4 regions of the Pantoea sp. Lu_F5_004 genome follow, and region 2 is predicted to be linked to each of the others. Evidence: riboswitches for the same ligand, from Rfam matches in the RefSeq annotation. Region 2 holds a riboswitch; each other region holds the start of a gene.
What was found. Region 2 has a riboswitch for thiamine pyrophosphate ahead of ACR8BN_RS21055 (FAD-dependent oxidoreductase). Riboswitches for the same ligand answer to the same signal wherever they lie in the genome.
Positions count from the first base shown of each region.

Region 1: another riboswitch for thiamine pyrophosphate. It lies ahead of thiM (hydroxyethylthiazole kinase); the one in region 2 lies ahead of ACR8BN_RS21055 (FAD-dependent oxidoreductase).
Region 3: another riboswitch for thiamine pyrophosphate. It lies ahead of ACR8BN_RS19440 (TenA family protein); the one in region 2 lies ahead of ACR8BN_RS21055 (FAD-dependent oxidoreductase).
Region 4: another riboswitch for thiamine pyrophosphate. It lies ahead of thiB (thiamine ABC transporter substrate binding subunit); the one in region 2 lies ahead of ACR8BN_RS21055 (FAD-dependent oxidoreductase).

Region 1 covers NZ_CP194946.1:1,443,486-1,448,268, reverse strand. Annotated here, with positions in the region: gene ACR8BN_RS06740 (mannitol dehydrogenase family protein) at 1-528, shown strand, start outside; gene ACR8BN_RS06735 (GntR family transcriptional regulator) at 629-1,315, shown strand; gene thiD (bifunctional hydroxymethylpyrimidine kinase/phosphomethylpyrimidine kinase) at 1,368-2,168, opposite strand; gene thiM (hydroxyethylthiazole kinase) at 2,155-2,952, opposite strand; TPP riboswitch at 2,987-3,087, opposite strand; gene ACR8BN_RS06720 (hypothetical protein) at 3,395-3,592, shown strand; gene ACR8BN_RS06715 (AEC family transporter) at 3,690-4,649, shown strand; gene ahpF (alkyl hydroperoxide reductase subunit F) at 4,711-4,783, opposite strand, start outside.
Region 2 covers NZ_CP194947.1:442,354-447,136, reverse strand. Annotated here, with positions in the region: gene ACR8BN_RS21065 (ArsR/SmtB family transcription factor) at 1-252, shown strand, start outside; gene ACR8BN_RS21060 (cysteine hydrolase family protein) at 501-1,046, shown strand; TPP riboswitch at 1,110-1,229, shown strand; gene ACR8BN_RS21055 (FAD-dependent oxidoreductase) at 1,361-2,299, shown strand; gene thiS (sulfur carrier protein ThiS) at 2,289-2,486, shown strand; gene ACR8BN_RS21045 (thiazole synthase) at 2,489-3,247, shown strand; gene ACR8BN_RS21040 (HesA/MoeB/ThiF family protein) at 3,257-4,225, shown strand; gene ACR8BN_RS21035 (ASCH domain-containing protein) at 4,235-4,648, opposite strand.
Region 3 covers NZ_CP194947.1:96,663-101,445, forward strand. Annotated here, with positions in the region: gene ACR8BN_RS19435 (ABC transporter ATP-binding protein) at 1-732, opposite strand, end outside; gene ACR8BN_RS19440 (TenA family protein) at 729-1,430, opposite strand; TPP riboswitch at 1,499-1,601, opposite strand; gene ACR8BN_RS19445 (6-phospho-beta-glucosidase) at 1,708-3,138, opposite strand; gene ascF (PTS cellobiose/arbutin/salicin transporter subunit IIBC) at 3,175-4,641, opposite strand.
Region 4 covers NZ_CP194946.1:3,415,540-3,420,322, forward strand. Annotated here, with positions in the region: gene ACR8BN_RS15965 (MFS transporter) at 1-1,164, opposite strand, end outside; gene sgrR (HTH-type transcriptional regulator SgrR) at 1,417-3,078, shown strand; TPP riboswitch at 3,114-3,216, shown strand; gene thiB (thiamine ABC transporter substrate binding subunit) at 3,263-4,249, shown strand; gene thiP (thiamine/thiamine pyrophosphate ABC transporter permease ThiP) at 4,225-4,783, shown strand, end outside.

The sequences.
Region 1 (4,783 bases), on a different replicon from region 2:
GACTGCGTGGCCGATTCCCATTTCCGCGCTGCCGCCCGTTCACTGATGATCGATGAACAGGCGCCGACGCTGCGTACCCAGGGCGTGGATCTCAACGCCTATGCCGATTCGCTTATCGCCCGTTACGAAAACCGTGCCATTAAACATCGCACATATCAAATCGCCACTGACGGATCGCAAAAATTGCCACAACGCATGCTCGACAGTCTGCGCTGGCACCTGCAGCGCGGCAGCCGCTGCGACCTGCTGCTGCTGGGCGTGGCAGGCTGGATGCGCTATGTCGGCGGCATCGATGAACAGGGTCAACCGATTGAGATCCGCGATCCGCTGAAAGCCACGCTGGCAGAGACGGTTGCCGGTAGCGAAGAAGGCGAAGCGCGTGTCCGTGCGCTATTGGGTCTGCGCGACATCTTTGGCGACGATCTGGCGCAGAACGCCGATCTGGTTGCCCGACTGACAACGTATTACCAGCAGCTGACGACTCAGGGCGCGCGGGCGACGGTGCAACAGTGTATGAGCCAGGCATAACAGCCTGGTGACAAAGCGCTGGCGCAGACGCAGCGCGCTGATTAGACTGACACTTTCCCATCGCGCTGGCCCCTGCCAGCCGTAATATGGATATTGCTGCATGTCGATCGCCTATACCATTACTACCAGCGAACCGGTAAATCAGCAGATTTACCGGTATCTGCGCAAAGATATCGTCACCTGCGCAATTCAGCCGGGCTCGCTGCTCTCGGAAAAAGAGGTGTCCGCGCGCTTCAACGTTTCACGCCAGCCGGTGCGCGAAGCGTTCATCAAGCTGGCCGAAGCCGGACTGGTACAGGTATTGCCGCAGCGTGGCACTTTCGTGCGCAAAATCTCCGCTAAGCGGGTGGCGGATGGCCGCTTTATCCGGGAGGCCGTTGAGGTGTCGGTGGTTCGCCGTGCGGCACTGGAGATTGAGGATCCGGCCCTGATGGTGCTGGAGCATAACCTGCAGCTGCAGCGCATGGCCGCTGAGCGGCATGACAGCCAGGCTTTTCTCACTCTGGACGATGAGTTTCATCGCCTGATTGCTGAAAGCATTGACTGTAAGCTGGCCTGGGAAACGGTGGAGAACATCAAAGCGGCCATGGACCGGGTGCGGTTTCTGACGCTGAGTGAAGTCTCTCCACCGGACAAGCTGATTGAGCAGCATGAAGAGATTTTTGCGGCGCTGAAGCGTCATGACGCCGATGCAGCCGAAGCGGCAATGCGTCGTCATCTGCAGGAGATGATCTTCTCTATCACCCCGATTGCCGAGCGTAACAGCGCCTGGTTTGAAGCACCCTGAACCTGAAACCGCCCGCACCACCTGATTACCAGGTCGATGCGGGCCTTCGTCGTTACCACCATTGATGAAAATGGTGAACCGGTCCGATACCCTTCCCGACCTCCAGCGAATCTGCCTGCAGCAGCGCCTGCTGTAACCAGTTTTTGGCTTCTGCAATCGTCTCTGCCCAGTCAGCATGACGTGGTCGCAACGCGGCTAAGGCTGCCGACAGCGTACAGCCTGTGCCGTGCGTATGACGGGTATTTACCCGCGGCGTACTGAATCGCTGCTCTGCTGAGTGCGTGATCAGCCAGTCCGGGCTCTCCGCCGCCGCAAGGTGACCGCCCTTCATCAGCACAGCCTGACAGCCCAGTGCCAGCAATGCCCGTCCCTGCTCGCGCATTTCCTCTTCATCTGCCGCAATGGCGCAGTCCAGCAACGCCGCCGCTTCCTGCAGATTAGGTGTGATCAGCGAGACCTGCGGCAATAACAGCTCCCGAACACGGGCTACGGCGTCTGGCGAGAGCAACGCATCACCACTTTTCGCGACCATGACCGTGTCCAGCACAACAAACGGGATTGCCGCACGCATCAGCCGTTCCGCAACCTGCTCCACGATAGCCGTTTCTGACAGCATGCCAATTTTTGCACTGTCGATGCGCACATCACTGAGCACTGAATCAAGCTGGGCGGCAACAAAGTCAGGCGTAATGCGATAAACCGACTGCACGCCGCAGGTGTTCTGTGCCACCAGCGCGGTAATGACGCTGGTGCCATAGGCTCCCAGAGCCGAGAAGGTTTTCAGATCGGCCTGAATACCAGCGCCGCCGCTGGGATCGGTACCCGCAATCGTCAGAGCGTTAATACGCTTCATGATTATCCTCCAGCGTCCAGAGTGCATCTATAAACGCTGTGGCAAAGCTGCCGGGTCCGGCAGCCTGTGCCGCCGCCTTTTCACCCGCCAGCGCCATCACCTGACAGGCGGCCGCGACATTCATGAGCCGATCGCCTGGCAGAGAACTGAACCCCGCCACCACTGCCGAGAGGGCGCAGCCGGTCCCGACTACCCGTGTCATTAAGGTGTTTCCACCTTGTATAGCAAGGAGTCGCTGACCATCGGTGGCGTAGTCCACTTCACCGGTGACGATTACCAGCGTGCTCCAGGTTTTCGCGAGCTGCCGGCCCGCACCGAGTGCTGCATCCGCCTGATGCAGCGTGTCGACACCGCGTCCGCCGCTGGCCTGTTGTGCCAGCGCCAGAATCTCTGACGCATTACCCCGAATTACCGCCGGTTGCTGGCTTAACAATTGCTGGCAGAAGTCACTGCGCAGCGTCAGTGCGCCGACGGCAACCGGATCGAGTGTCCAGGGCGTGCCCGCCTGATTAGCCGCGGTGACGGCAGCCTGCATCGCCTGCTGGCGCTCGCGGGTTAAGGTGCCCACGTTAATCAGCAGTGCATCGGCCATGCTACTGAACTGGGCGGCCTCAGCGGCATCGATCACCATCGCCGGTGAGGCATGGAGTGCCAGCAACACGTTGGCGGTGAAGTTCTGGACCACGTCATTGGTCATACAGTGCACCAGTGGTGACTGGCGGCGGAAAGCGTGCAGAATGGGCGCGAAGTGCGCGGCAGAAAGGTGTTGAGATTGATGTGTCATCGTAGCTCCCAACCGGCGAACAAGAAGGCGAATGCGGTCAGGCATCAGACTTCCCTACGCTGGCATTATCCAGTTCAGGTCAGCGGGTTTTTCTCAGCCCTTTCCGTGTGGAAAGCGGCACCCCGAGTCGTGTTACGGCTTGCAGCATAGGCAAGCCGCGCAGCGAAAGCAAGCGACTCCCGCCGGGGAAATAATCGGAGCTGAAACAATTCACATGATCCCGATCAACGCCTGAGGGTGCAAAAAAAGGCTTAATGCTGCGGGTTAACGAGATACCTTTTTATAGGTAGTCCCGCTTATTACCCGGATGGGTAATATTTCCCGCAGTGACTCTGGTTACCCCATAATAATTAACCTGCTTGCAGCATCATCGTAAAAAACACTTTATTTCATGGGGTTAGAAAACTCCTGAAGCGGAACTTCATACTATTCAGGATGTATGATGCGATTTTTAGCGCTTATTCCACACCGCCATCGATGGCAGGATATTAATATTGAACGCAAGGGTGCCGTGGCACCCAATGGCAGACAGTACCTCTCCACCTATATTTCCGCCCGCTGCACAGGCTGTGGCGAAATTATTCACCGGGTCTATTATCGCGACATCAGCGATCACCAGGCGCGCCGCTGGTTAGGTTAGCGTCCCGGCTACGGTCATTCCGGACACAGTTCAGGTTAACAGTTAGTTAGCAATTTGTTAGTCTGGTAACTAATCATCGTCTGACCAGACTCTCTTTATGCCACTGCTGTTTGAAAGCTTAAGCCATCAAATTTACCTGTCAGCCCCGCTGTTTATCCTGATCCTGCTGGGGTACTGCCTCACGCGCCTCGGGAAATGGCCCGCCAGCATCAGCGAAGGGATGAACCGCTTTGTGTTTAACGTTGCCCTGCCCTGCATGCTGTTTCGGGTGATGAGCACCTTCTCGCAAAGTCCGCCGGTGGATGCGCGCCTGTTGCTGGCCTTTTTCGGCAGTTGCCTGCTGGTGTTTATCGTGGGGCGACTGCTGGCAACAAGGCTGTTTAATCTGGATGGCGTAGCGGCGTCGGTTTTTGCGCTGGGCGGCATCTTTTCCAATAACGTGATGCTGGGGATCCCAGTGGCCACGGTACTGCTGGGACCAGAAGCCCTGCCCCCGGTGGCGCTGGTGCTGGTGTTTAACAGCCTGATCCTCTGGACCTTACTGACCGTTTCGGTCGAGTGGGCAAAACAGGGCAGCTTCTCGCTGGAAGGACTCTGGCGCACCCTGCTCGGCGTGCTGAAGAATCCGCTGATCATCGGTATTCTCAGCGGTACAGCCTGGAGCTTTCTGCAACGTCCCTTGCCGCTGCTGGCCGCTGAACCGCTAAAGATGCTGGCCTCACTGGCCGCACCTCTGTCGCTGGTGACGCTGGGCATGAGCCTGGCGCACTATCGGGTGCGGGATGGCTTAAAAGAGAGCTATACCATCTGCCTGCTGAAACTGGTGCTGCAACCGATGACGGTATGGGCTATCGCGTGGCTGACCGATCTGCCGCCGCTGGAGAGTAAAGTGGTGGTGCTGCTGGGATCGATGGCAGTCGGGGTTAACGTCTATCTGATGTCGCAGAAGTTCAATGTCATTACCGGCCCGGCGGCGGCGAGCATGCTCTTTTCTACCGTGTTTGCGGCGGTGACAACGCCAATCTGGATGATGCTGATGACGCTGGCGGGCTATTAACAGGCTAAAAAAAAGCCCCTCAGCAGGCGTGCTGAAGGGCTATTGTCTGGCTAACTAAATGTTACTCTGCCGATTTGGTACGAATCAGATAGTCAAAAGCGCTCAGTGAGGCTTTAGCACCTTCGCCGCTGGCG
Region 2 (4,783 bases):
CTTAAAAATCCTGACGAAGCGTTTGCGGGCTATACCCAGCTCTATCCCTTCGATCAGTATGGCGTCTGTGCCAGCCTCATACAGGACAAGGCGGGCTTATCACAGCCCGCCACCTCGTTATGCCTGAAAGCGCTTCACAATGCGGGGCTGGTTGAAGCCAGCAAAGTCGGGAAATGGACTTACTATCGCCGCGCCGAACCGCGCATACGTGAAATAACCGACGCGGTAACCCAATCGCTGCAGGCGCTTTAAAAGCGACGGCGTACAGGGTAATGTAGATGTCAGCGCCATCCTTATGAGGGTGACTTCACCTAACGCATTAACTCAGGGTCAGAAAATGTTTATGTCAGTTCAGTCTTTCACAACCGTCACCACCACCACCGCCCCTGGCGGCGGCGTGAGCGACTCTGTGACTGGCACCTGACACAACAGATTCTCACTCCCCGCCGAACCGGACGGGGAGCTGTTCTCCGTTCTTAAAAACTGAATGGAGACAGGTCATGGTTACATCTGAAAGTGCACTTTTAATTATCGACATGCAGCAGGGCCTTTTTAATGGTCCCGAGGCTCCCTTTGCCGCAAATTCGATTTTGTCGAACATCTCACTTCTCATTACTAAAGCCCGGGATTCTGCCGTCCCTCTCTTTTTTGCACGCCATATCGGCCCGGATGATTCCCCTTTTAACGAGCAAAGCCCGCTGACGCGCCTGATCCCGGAATTGCAGGTTAACCCGCAGAGTGATGTCGTCTTCACCAAAAGATATCCCAGCTGTTTCAGGGATACTGGCCTGCAGCTTCAGCTGAGGCAAAAGGGCATTAAACAACTGGTGATTGCGGGGATGAAAACGGAGTTCTGTGTTGATACCACCTGTCGGGCAGCCCCGGAGCTGGGTTTTAGCGTCGTACTGATTTCCGATGCGCACACCACCGTCGATAATCCCCACCTCTCTGCGGAGAAGATTATTGCGCATCACAACCAGACGCTGGCGGGACCCTTTGTGACGCTGGCAACCGCAACTGACTGGCATTTCGGTTCTGCCGGTTAAGTCCGATTTTCTGACCCGGTTCTATGCAGTCTGCTTGACGAAGCTGTCTGCTTAACTTACAACTAAATCCGTCAGGGGAGTCTCGCCAGAGAGACTGAGAGGCTAATAGCGCACCGCGCGGCTTAGCGACCCTTAGAACCTGACCCAGTTGATACTGGCGTAGGAAGACGGGTATCTCATCAGATACTTGCCGCAGGGGCGCATTCGCGACGTTCCTGCCTTTTCCCTCTGTATCACGGGTCTTCGTTAACTGATAACGAGGCCAAATTGAAAAATCTCATCCTGAATCTTTCTTTTCCTGTCCGGTGGATACCATGAGCCGCTGGTCGGTGCTCGGCAGCGGCGTTGCCGGGCTTTGTGTCGCCACGCTGCTGCTGGAGCGGGGAGAAACGGTCGAAGTTATTACTCAGCCTGACTGCCGTGCGGCCTCGCACTGGGCGGGCGGCATGCTCGCGCCCTGGTGTGAAGCAGAAAGCGCACCGCCACAGGTGATCGAATGGGGCCAGCACGCGGCCAGCTGGTGGGCGAAACGCGTTGATGGCGTGGAACAGCAGGGCACGCTGGTGGTTGCTCCGCCGCGTGACAGCCGTGAACTGACGCGCTTCGCCAGCATGACGCAGCAGCATCAGTGGGTTTCACCCGGTGACATTGAACCCGCGCTGGAAAACCGCTTTGCCCGCGGCCTGTTTTTCGCCGCAGAGGCGCATCTCGATCCGCGCCGCGCCTTGCAGCAACTGTGCGACAAACTGCAACAGGCTGGCGTCCCCTTTCACAGTGGTAAACCCGGCGGCAAAATCATCGACTGCCGTGGCATCCACGCCACCGATCGGCAGCCAGCCCTGCGCGCCGTGCGGGGCGAAATGGTGATCCTGCACACATCTGACGTACAACTCTCCCGTCCTGTACGGCTGCTGCACCCGCGCTTTCCCTGCTATCTGGTGCCGCGCGCCGGAGGCCACTTCATGCTGGGTGCCACCATGGTGGAAAGCCACGACAGCAGCCCGATCAGCGCCAGGGCGATGATGGAATTGCTCAGCGCCGCTTACAGCCTGCATCCGGCGCTGGCCGAAGCGCGGATCGTGGAGAGCGGCACCGGTCTGCGTCCTGCTTACCGGCAGAACCTGCCGGAAGTCCGCTACGAAAATGGCCGTTTCTCACTTAACGGCCTCTACCGCCACGGCTTTTTGCTGGCCCCGATCATGGCTGAAAAACTTATGCTGCAACTGACTCAGGAGATAACTCATGCGCGTTGAACTGAATGGACGCACGATTGAAACCAGCGCAACGACGCTGGCGGAGCTTATGGCGGAGCAGCAGATCGATCCGCGGACCGTCGCCACCGCGCTGAACGGGGAGTTTGTACCGCGTAGCCGCTATACCAGCCAGCAACTTGAGGCGGGCAACCAGCTCGAAATCCTGTCACCGATGCAGGGAGGTTAACCATGTTCTATCAATTTACTCCGCAATCCCGATTTCTGCTTGGCACGGCCGGTTATCCGTCACCGGACATTCTGCATCAGGCGATCAACGCGTCTGGCGCGGAGATTATTACCGTCAGCCTGCGGCGGGAAGGCAGTGAAGGCGGCGCTTTCCGCACGCTGCTGCAACAGCTCAACAAACGTATTCTGCCGAATACGGCGGGCTGCCACACGGTGAAAGAGGCGGTGACGACGGCGCAGATGGCGCGCGAACTGTTCGACACACCGTGGATCAAGCTGGAAGTGATTGGCCATGCCGACACGCTGCAGCCCGATCCTTTTGCCCTGGTTGAAGCTGCGCGAATTCTCTGCGCTGACGGGTTCCAGGTGTTTCCCTACACCACGGAAGATCTGATTGTCGGCGAAAAGTTGCTGGAAGCGGGCTGTGAAGTGCTGATGCCCTGGGGCGCGCCGATCGGCTCCGGCCAGGGGCTGCGGAATATCGAGGGACTGCGCGCTATGCGTGCGTGGTTTAAAGATGTGCCGCTGATTATTGATGCGGGCATTGGCGCACCTGGCCAGGCGGCTCAGGCGATGGAGATGGGTTTTGATGGCGTGCTGCTCAACACGGCGGTGGCAAAAGCGCGCGATCCGGTGCGCATGGCCGGTGCCTTTGCTGCTGCGATCCACGGCGGACACGAGGCGTTTCAGGCGGGATTGATGGAGCAGCGCGACATGGCGTCTGCCTCTACGCCCATTTTTGGTCTGGCACAATTCAGTTAAGGAGCAAAGATGGAGCGTTATCAGCGACAGACGATGTTGCCAGAGATTGGTGAAGCGGGGCAGCAGCGGCTGAGCAGGGCAAGGGTGCTGGTGGTGGGGGCGGGCGGGCTTAGTGCAACGCTGCTGCCGTTACTGGCAGGTGCGGGTGTGGGATTTATCCGTCTTTACGATGGCGATCGGGTTGAACTGCACAACCTCCACCGGCAGACGCTGTTTGGCGTCGACGATGTGGGTCAGCAGAAAGTATTTTGCGCTCAGCGTGCGCTGGCGCAGCGCAATCCTGACTGTCGCGTTGAGGCGCATCCTCACGCGCTAAGCGCCAGTCAACTGCCGCAGGCGCTGGAGGGGATCGATCTGGTAGTGGACGCGGCGGATAACTTCGCTATGACTTATCAGCTCTCCGACGCCTGTTATCCGGCAGGCCTGCCGCTGATCTGCGCCTCGGTGCTGGGACGCAAAGGCTATGTTGGCGGATTCTGTGGCGGTGCGCCTGGCTATCGCGCGCTGTTCCCGCAGCTGCCCACGGCCTCGGGTAACTGCAATACGGCAGGCGTAATGGGACCGGCGGTAGCAACGCTGGGCGCAATGCAGGCGCAGATGGCGCTGAGCGTATTGTTAAAACTGACGCCATCGCCGCTCGGCTGCATGATCCACTGTGACTTTGTTGACTGGCATATCAGGCAGTTTCGTTTTGATGACGCACCTGAACCTGACGCGCCCGGCACGCCCTTTATCGATCGGGCCATGCTGATGGAGGCTGATTGCATAGTGGAGTTGCGTAGCCTGGAAGAGGCACCGGTCAGTGTGGCCGATCGGGTGGTGCGGATTCTGCCGCAGCAGATAGCGGACTGGCAGCCGCCGGTCGATCAGCGTGTGGTACTGGTGTGTGCCAGTGGCATGCGCGCAGCCCAGGCGGCTGAGAACCTCGCCGCGCGGGGGATTACGCGGCTGGCGCTGGTGGCGGCAAACACGCTGTAGCGTGCCGGTTTAGACTACCTCAACCAGCTGGAACGTCTCGAAGATCAGCTCCATTTCGCTGTGAAAATAGCCTTCACGCTCGAAGTAGCGCTGATGTTCCTGACGCCAGTGGTCGAGGCTCAGATCGCCTTCACCCTCCAGCATCGCCATCTCGGGCGTCACGCGGTCAAAGCGCGTCAGGAACAAGCCGGTGGTGCGGATCACGCAGACGGGTTGCTGTTCGCCGTTGAGAACAATGCTGTAACCGCCCGGTTGAGGCAATGCTTCCTGATCCTGCCAGCTCCGCAACGACCCGCAGGTGGCCACTTTCTTACCGGCAATAATCAGCGTTGCGAGCTCGCTGGCTAATTCCGGGGAGTCACCGAATGCATCTGTGAAGGCGCCCGGATATTTGTCCTGCAGTTGTTGCAGTGTCATCGTCATCAGCAAATCCTCAATGAATTGGGCTTGCGGGCCCGGCGTAACGTCAGGTTATCGCCATGCAGGCCAGCGGTGCCGTTAAGATGAACAGCGGCAGCGGCTGTATTCCCACCGTCTGCTGCTGATAGCGGTACAGCT
Region 3 (4,783 bases), 250 kb from region 2:
TATCCTGCTCAGCTGCTTCAGCAATGCGGCCTGACTCTGCAATACCTGTATGTCGTCTGCAGCCCTTGGTGGCTGGCCCGGCAGAGGCGGGCAGGTTTCAATTCCCGCAGAACCAATCATCAGCACGTAGTGACTGAGCCGACAGGCTTCGGCGGCGTCATGGGTAATCAGCAGCACGGTGTGTCCGACCAGCACTTCTGCAGCCAGCGTCTGAATCTGAGCGCGAGTGAGGGCATCCAGTGCGGAGAAGGGCTCATCCATCAGCACAACCGGCTGACGGGTGTAGAGGGTGCGGGCCAGCGCGGCGCGCTGACGCATTCCGCCGGAAAGTGTCGCGGGTCGCGCGTTCGCAGAGTGGCTAAGACCTACCCGCATCAGCAGATGCTGCGCCCAGTCGCGATCGGCCCTTTCACCTTTCAGGCGACTGGCGAGGCAGACATTTTGTTCAACCGTGAGCCACGGATAGAGCAGATCCTGTTGCCCCATCCAGGCGATGCGTCCGGTCAGCGGCAGGCCGTCGCTGCCGCTGACCTGACCGGCACAGGGTGGCGTCAGACCAGCAATGACCCGCATCAGGCTGCTTTTTCCGACGCCGCTGGCACCCAGTAAAGCGGTAAAAGCACCGCCCGCGATCTCCAGATCAAGCTGGCTGAAGAGTGGCTGCTGGCCATAATTCAGGCTGAGCTGGCGAATTGAAATGCCTGGCGGCACCGGACTGCACGGCAGGTTCATGAGCTGCTCCGCTGGGCGGCTGCATGGTTGAGACCCATCTGCCAGAAAGCGGCTTCCAGCCGGGTCGCGGTGGTGAAGATCTCCGCCAGCGGGTGAAACCGATGTTCACCGGCGCGCTGCCGGGCCTGGGTTTCAAACAGTGAAAGTGAGGAGCGAACGCCAGCCAGATACGCTTCGTTGCCGTAATTTTCTATCCATGCTGCGTAAGGATTCCCCTCAAAGCGGGTCGCGGGGTCATGCAGTAGTGTCAGGCCAGTTTCAGCATAACCGGCAACGCACGGCATCAGCGCGGTCAGCAGTTCCAGCGCATCCCCGGTGTGACCCACGTCAAGCACGTAGCGGGTGTAGTTGAGCGTTTCCACTGCCTCGGGTTCGCTCGCCTTTGCCGCCTCACTGATGCCCCATTGCTGGCAGTACGCCTGGTGAAGCGGCAGTTCGCTGACGATGGCGTTAAGCGATGCCGTCGCGCGGCGTAATGCGTCTGGCTCAGAGAGTTTGCTGATCAGCAGGCCCCAGGCACGGGCGAAGTGCAGCAGAAAGAGATAATCCTGAGTGAGATAGTGGCGAAAGGCCGCGGGTGGCAGGGTGCCCTGACCGAGTTGCCGCACAAACTCGTGCCCGATATAGGCGTGCCATTGGCCGCCCGCCTGCTGGCGCAGACGACCATAAAAGCCGGTGTCGAAAAGCGGATGTGACATAGGATCTCCAGTAACAGGGAGATCCGGGCATACGGTCTGGAACAGGGAATATTGCAGGAGATGACGCAGAAAATCTGCCGACCCGTCCCTTCGCTGGCATGACCCAGATCAGGTTCAAAGGGTTCGGCTTGCGCCATCTCAGCCCATTACAGGACACCCCTCGGAGACATTGGTTATACGATAATTACTGCCAGAGTACAACGGTACAAATAAGCGTGCTGTTCCGGCGTTTTTGTCGCGCCAGTAACAGCATGACGACAGATTTTAAGTGACGTTGTCACTCAAGATCTGCGCCATTACTGGCAATGACTTTTTTGTACCACCAGAACGATTTCTTCCGCGTGCGCGCCAGCGTACCGTTACCCAGGTCGTCGCGGTCAACATAGACAAATCCGTAACGCTTGCTCATTTCACCCGTTGAGGCGGCAACCAGATCGATACAGCCCCAGCTGGTATAACCCATCACTGGCACGCCATCCTCTATTGCGTCACCCATGGCGCGGATATGTTCGCGCAGATAGCTGATGCGGTAATCATCGTTGATCTCGCCATTGGATTCGATCTCATCGCGCGCACCCAGGCCATTCTCCACCAGAAACAGCGGCTTCTGATAGCGGTCATACATCATATTCATGGTGATGCGTAAGCCGAGCGGATCGATGCCCCAGCCCCACTCACTGCGCGGTACATGGGGATTGGTGAGCGATTTCACCACATTGGCGGCACTACTGTTCTGCTCGTTCATCTCTGCCGAGGCGCAACGTGAGGCGTAGTAACTGAACGAGACAAAATCGACACTGTTTTTCAGGATGTCGGCATCACCGTCAGCAATCTCAAGCGTCACCCCTTTTTCACGGAATACGCGGGCGGCGTAGGCCGGATAGGCTCCGCGCGCCTGCACATCAATAAAGAACAGGTTTTCGCGATCCTTTTCCAGTGCTGCCCAGACATCTTCCGGCTTGCTCGACCAGGGATAGAAGTTGCCACCTGCCAGCATGCAGCCGACCTGGTTCATCGGATTCACTTCATGCGCAATGCGCGTCACCAGCGCACTGGCGACCAGTTCATGATGGGCCGCCTGATACTTTACCTGATCCTTGTTCTCACCGGGTTCGAACACCAGACCGGCGCCGGAAAACGGGCTGTGCAGCAGGATATTAATCTCATTAAAGGTCAGCCAGTATTTCACCAGGCCATCAAACGCCTCAAAGCAGCTGCGGGCATAGCGGGCAAAAAAGTCGACCATTTTGCGATTGCGCCACGAGCCATATTCAGTCACCAGATGCATCGGCACATCAAAGTGACAGAGCGTGACCAGCGGTTCGATATTATATTTGCGGCACTCCTCAAAGACCGCGCGGTAAAAGGCGATGCCTTGCGGATTGGGCGTCAGTTCATCGCCATTGGGATAGAGACGGCTCCAGGCAATCGACGTGCGGAACACGCTAAACCCCATCTCCGCCATCAGCGCAATGTCCTCCGGATAGCGGTGATAGAAATCGATGGCTTCATGGCTGGGATAGAATTCATCGTCACGCAGGGTAAAACGCTTTTCCAGACCGAGTTTGACCGGCATACGGTGCGGGCCATGTGGAATCATGTCAACGGTGGTTAAGCCCTTTCCGCCCTCACGAAAGCCGCCTTCACTCTGGTTGGCGGCCAGTGCGCCGCCCCATAAAAATCCTTGCGGAAACCTTGAATCAGACATGCAATCCTCTTTTCCGGGTCAGCATGACCCTTTCCTTTAGTGGCTATTAATCGCGTTAGCGCGTTCGGTAACGGGCGCAGGTTGCGTTGCGCTTTCTGGTGCGGTTTTGGTTTCAGGCTCGGTTTCAGGAATATCTTCAAAACCTAACAGCAGCGTCAGCACAAATGAGAGCACCACAGACAACACCATGACCGCACCGACCCAGACAATACTCATGGGATTGGTGGGATCGAAGAACTGTACGCTGGTAAACAGGCCGGGAGAGGCCATGGAGTGGCTGGCCAGCCCGCCAATGCCCGCGACCGCGCCGCAGATAAAACCACTGATCAGACAGGCGATCAGCGGTCGTTTTAAGCGGACCGCAACGCCATAGAGCGCCGGTTCTGAAATGCCGGCAATAATCGCTGATGCCGCCGCTGCCAGCGCGGTCTGGCGCAGTTCACGGTTTTTAGTCCGGAACGCCACCGCCAGCGACGATCCTCCCAGCGAGAGGTTGGCACCAATCTCTGACGGCATCACCATGCCCTCTTTGCCGGTTTCGGCAATGGTCTGGATGATGGTGGGGGTGAACACCCGATGCATCCCGGTCATCACCAGTAGCGGCCAGATTGCGCCCATAATCGCGACAGAAAGCCAGCCAAGATAGCCATGCACGGTGTAGACCAGCGCGGAGATGCCGCTGCCGATCCAGATGCCAATCGGACCAATCAGCACAATCGCGATGGGTGCCGCAATCAGCACAATCAGCATCGGTTTCAGGAAATTTTTAGTGACGGCAGGCGTAATACGATCCACGCCGCGCTCAATGTGCGACAGGATCCAGGTCATCACCAGCGCAGGGATCACCGTGTAGGTATATTTCACCGCGGTCACCGGGATATAAGCAAATTCCACCGCCTGACCCTGTGCCGCTTTCGCCATCAGTTCAACAAAATTGGGATGAACCAGTACACCGGCAATGGCGATCGCCAGTGACATGTTCGTTTTGAATTTCAGCGCCGCAGAAGCGGCTACCATAATCGGCAGGAAGAAAAATGCGCCATCGCCAATTACGTTGAGGATGACCAGCGTTGATGAGCCTTTCTCAAACACGCCCGCCATATCCAGGATCATCGCCAGCAGCTTAACCATTGACCCGCCAATAATGGCCGGAATCAGCGGCGACATGGTGCCCACCAGCGCATCAAGAATACCGGCGCCGATGCCCCGCAACGTGATTTTACGTTTTACGGGTGCAGCCGATGTCGCTGCGGGCGAGCCCAGCTCCAGCACCGCCTGATAAGCCTGTGACACGTTGTTACCAATGATCACCTGGCACTGGGTGTCGTTGTGCACCACGCCCATTACGCCATTGATCGCCTTGAGCCGGGGATAGTCGACCTGAGTTTCATCTTTCACCACAAACCGCAGGCGGGTCATGCAGTGAGTTACGGCTTCGATATTGGTGAGGCCGCCTAGCGCATCGACGATGGCGCGTGACACCTCGGCATAATTTCTGGGCATGATCGCTCTTCTCTGTAGGGTAAATCGGTCAAAGTTTTTATGTTTTTGCGCCTGCGGACAGGCAAATAGGAAACCGGTTTCACAAAATCATGAAGTGCTTTTACAGCGCCGACAAGCGCCAAAATCAACCAGATCTCTTTTT
Region 4 (4,783 bases), on a different replicon from region 2:
CCGCGCCGACATCACCAGCGCCACAATCGCCAGCCCGAATGCCAGCCAGTAAACCGCCTCATGTCCCAGCCGCTCACTGAGCGTGCCCTGAATAACGCCAGCCAGAATCATGCCGGTCGAGATCGAGTTGGTGAACATGGTGGTCGCTGCACCAGGCCGTCCTGGCATCAGATCCTGAAACCACAGCATCCCTATGCCAGCAATAATCCCGACAAACACCGCGTTAAACAGCTGCAACACCATCAGCGACGTGCGGGAATTGAACAGCACCAGCCCCAGATAAAACAGTACGCCAGCCGCCACCGCGATCAGCATTAACCGGCGCTTGCCGATACGCCGTGCGTAATGTCCGGCCAGCAGCATCACCGGGATCTCCAGCCCCGCCGCCGTCCCCATCAGCAGACCGGCCAGCTTCTCAGGCAGCCCCAGCGTGGTGCTGATATAGAGCGGCATATCGATGATATACATAGTGTTGCAGGTCCACATCGCGACTGAGGCGAGGAACAGCAAACGCACATCGCGATCGCGCCAGCCACTTAACGGCAGCCCACCGCTTTGCATCAGGGGCTGCGAACGTGGCACCGACGGCACGGTGAACCAGACCAGCAGGATACAGATCAGAAACAGCGCGGCGGCCACCATAAATAGCGTCACAAAGCCGTAGTTCAGCGCCAGCGCGAAGGAGAGCGGCGGCCCAATCACCCACGCCAGCGACAGCTGCGCACGCATCACCGAACTGAACATCACCGCTTCACGCGCCGACTGATCGGCATATTCCCGCGCCAGCGCAAACAGCTGAGGCATCGAGACGCTGGCCAGCGCCGACAGCAGCACGCCCAGCGTCAGCAAGGTCAGATAGTGGCGGGTAAAGGCAAACAGCAGCGCGTTGACCAGGGCCATCAGGCAGCAGAAGAGAATAATATGACGACGATCGCCGACGCTGTCAGAGCGCTTTGCCACCAGCATGCTCACCACGATACCGGCCACCGCATTGATGGTGAAAAACAGTCCGACCCAGAAGGGCCGCGCCTGCACCTCGCGCGTCAAAAACAGGCTGAGCGTCGGCGCCTGCAGTGCGCCCGCAATGCCCAGCATGAACGAAGCGACCATAAATGCGAGGTAAACCGGATTGATGCGGCGCTGCCGCGTTAACAGCGATTTCATACCGAAATCCCTTACAGAACAAACAGAGGGGAAAAGAAGGGTAGACGATACCGCGCAATATGAAAAAAGCCAGCAGAGATCATCTGCTGGCGGTGTAAATGCACCCTACTCAGAAAAGCACTCCGCTGAACAGCGAAGTCAGGGTCGAACGCCATTCAGTGCTGAATGCCTCCCGCTCTTCCCATAACGCAAAGTTTGCTCTTAAAATAGGGCAAGAAAAACAGAGCGCTTTTGACCGGGAGTTCCCCTTTTATGTCCTCATCACGTCTGAAGCAGCAGTTCATTCGCCTGTGGCAGAGCTGTCAGGGGCAAACGCAGGAGATTACCCTTAGCGAACTGGCTGACCTGCTGCACTGCTCGCGCCGCCATATGCGCAATCTGCTCAACCGGATGCAGGCCGCGGGCTGGCTGATCTGGCAGGCGGAAGCCGGGCGCGGCAAGCGTTCACAGCTTACCTTCTGCTATACCGGACTGGCTTTGCAGCAGCAGCGTGCCGAGGATTTGCTGGAGCAGGATCGCATCGATCAGCTGGTCCAGCTGGTGGGCGATAAAAATCAGGTGCGACAGATGATCGCCGCGCACCTGGGGCGCAGTTTCCGTCAGGGCAAGCATATCCTGCGGGTGCTCTACTATCGTCCGCTGCTCAATCTGCTGCCCGGTTCGCCGCTGCGGCGCTCCGAAACCCACATTGCGCGACAGATTTTCAACGGTCTGACGCGGATAAATGAGGAAAACGGGGAAATCGAGCCCGATATTGCGCACCACTGGCAGCAGAGTTCTCCGCTTCACTGGCGCTTTTTTCTGCGTCCGGCGATTCGCTTCCATCACGGCAGAGAACTGGAGATGGAGGATGTGCTGGCCACGCTCGAGCGTCAGCGCCCCCATCCGCTCTTTTCCCATATCGAGCAGATCGACTCGCCCGCGCCCTGGACGCTGGATATCCGCTTAAGCCAGCCCGATGAAGGGTTGCCCTGGCTGCTGGGCAGCGTCAGTGCGATGATCCTGCCGCGCGAATGGCCGACGCTGCACGATTTTGCCCGCCAGCCGGTTGGCACCGGTCCTTACCGGGTGATCCGCAATCAGGAGAGTCAGCTGAAGATCGAGGCGTTTGATGACTATTTTGGTTTTCGCGCCCTGATTGATGATGTCTCTATCTGGGTATTGCCCGACATCAGCGATGAGCTGGTCTATGCCGGTGTCCGCCTGCAGGGCGACGGAGCCGATGAGATTCAGGAGGAGAGCCGTCTTGAAGAGGGATGCTACTATCTGCTGTTCGACCAGCGTTCAGAGCAGGGACGCAACGAGGCAGTCCGGCGCTGGGTCAGCTACCTGTTTAATCCTATCGCCCTGCTCAATCACGCCGGTGTCGGCTACCAGCGCTACTGGTTTCCGGCGTATGGCCTGCTGCCACGCTGGCATCACCGGCGCGACCTGACGCCAGTGGAAAAGCCGGCCGGCTTAACCCACCTGACGCTGACCTGGTACAGCCAGCACGTTGAGCATGAAGGCATCGCTAACGCGCTGCGTCCGCTGCTGGCAGAGCATGGCGTCACGCTGGAAACCCGCGAAATCAGCTACGAAAGCTGGTACCAGGGCGAAGCGGAAAGTGACATCTGGCTTGGCAGCGTGAACTTTACCCTGCCGCTGAATTACTCTCTGTTTGCGCAGCTTTATGAGATCCCGTTGCTGCATCACTGTCTGCCGATCGACTGGCACAGCGATGCGGCTCGCTGGCGCGAGAAAACGCTGCCGCTGGCTGAATGGAGTAAACAGTTAGTCGAAGAAGCGGGTCTTCATCCGCTGTTTCACCACTGGCTGCTGCTTGAAGGTCAGCGCAGCATGCGCGGCGTTCGGATGAATACGCTGGGCTGGTTTGATTTTAAATCCGCCTGGTTCGCGCCACCCGCGCTGTGAGGCTTTCGCCCCGGCGCTGAAATGACTAGAATGTGACGTTCTCAACGGGGTGCCGCCTGCCACCAGCAAGCAGCTGAGAGATACCCGTCGAACCTGATTCGGTTAATACCGACGTAGGGATTTGGGAGGCCTCTGTGCTCAGATCCTTTGCGACTCATCCCCTATTCTCCTGAAGGAGCGCAAAGTGTTAAACAAAGTTCTGCCGGTGCTGCTGTTACTCTCCGCCCCCGTTCTGGCGGCTAAGCCGGTTCTCACGGTCTACACCTACGACTCCTTCTCCGCTGACTGGGGCCCTGGCCCGGCGGTTAAAAAAGCCTTCGAGGCGCAGTGCAACTGCGAACTGAAATTCGTCACGCTGGAAGATGGCGTGTCGCTGCTGAACCGCGTGCGCATGGAAGGGAAAAACAGCAAAGCCGATCTGGTTCTGGGGCTGGATAACAATCTGGTACAGGCGGCACAGAAAACCGGTCTGTTTGCCGAAAGTCAGGTCGATGCCTCGAAATTAAAACTGCCCGGCGGCTGGCACAACACCACCTTCGTGCCGTTTGATTATGGCTACTTCGCGTTTGTCTATGACAAAACCCGGCTGAAGAATCCGCCAAAAAGCCTGAAAGAGCTGGTCGACAGCCCGGAGAAGTGGCGGGTGATCTACGAAGATCCCCGTACCAGCACCCCCGGCTTAGGTCTGCTGTTGTGGATGCAGAAAGTCTATGGCGATCAGGCACCGCAGGCGTGGCAAAAGCTGGCGCAGAAAACCGTGACGGTGACCAAAGGCTGGAGTGAAGCCTATGGCCTGTTCCTCAAGGGCGAAGGCGATCTGGTGCTGAGCTACACCACCTCACCGGCTTACCACATCATCGAAGAGAAAAAGGAGAACTATGCCGCCGCGCCGTTTGCAGAGGGCCACTATCTGCAGGTTGAAGTTGCCGCGCAGTTAGCCAGCAGCAAACAGCCAGCGCTGGCACAGCAGTTTATGAAGTTTATGGTGTCACCCGACTTCCAGCGCACTATCCCGACCGGTAACTGGATGTACCCGGTAATCGACACGCCGCTGCCTGCCGGTTTTAGCGCGCTCACTGTGCCCTCCACCGCCCTGCAGTTCTCGCCGGAAGAGGTTGCCAGCCAGCGTTCAGGCTGGATCAGCCAGTGGCAACGCGCCGTCAGCCGCTGATGCCGCGCTGGCTTATCCCCGGTTCGCTCGCCACGCTGCTGTTAATCAGCGTGGCGCTGCTGGCCTTCGGTGCACTCTGGAGCGCCGCGCCAGAGAATGACTGGCGCAGCTTGCTGCAGGATGATTACCTGCATCACGTTATCGCCTTCTCTTTTGGTCAGGCGCTGCTCTCCGCGCTGTTGTCGCTGCTGCCGGCGATGCCGCTGGCGCGCGCGCTCTATCGACGCCGTTTCCCTGGCCGTCAGCTGCTGCTGCGTCTGTGCGCCATGACCCTGGTGCTGCCGGTGCTGGTGGCGGTATTTGGTCTGCTCACCGTCTATGGTCGTGTCGGCTGGCTGGCGCAGTTGTGCCAGCTGGCAGGAATTGATTACCACTTCTCTCCCTACGGTCTGCCGGGCATTTTGCTGGCGCACGTCTTCTTTAACCTGCCGCTGGCGACCCGCCTGATGCTGCAGGCGCTGGAAAGCATTCCGGCGGAACAGCGTCAGCTGGCGGCACAGCTCGACCTGCGCGGCTGGCACCATTTTCGTCTGC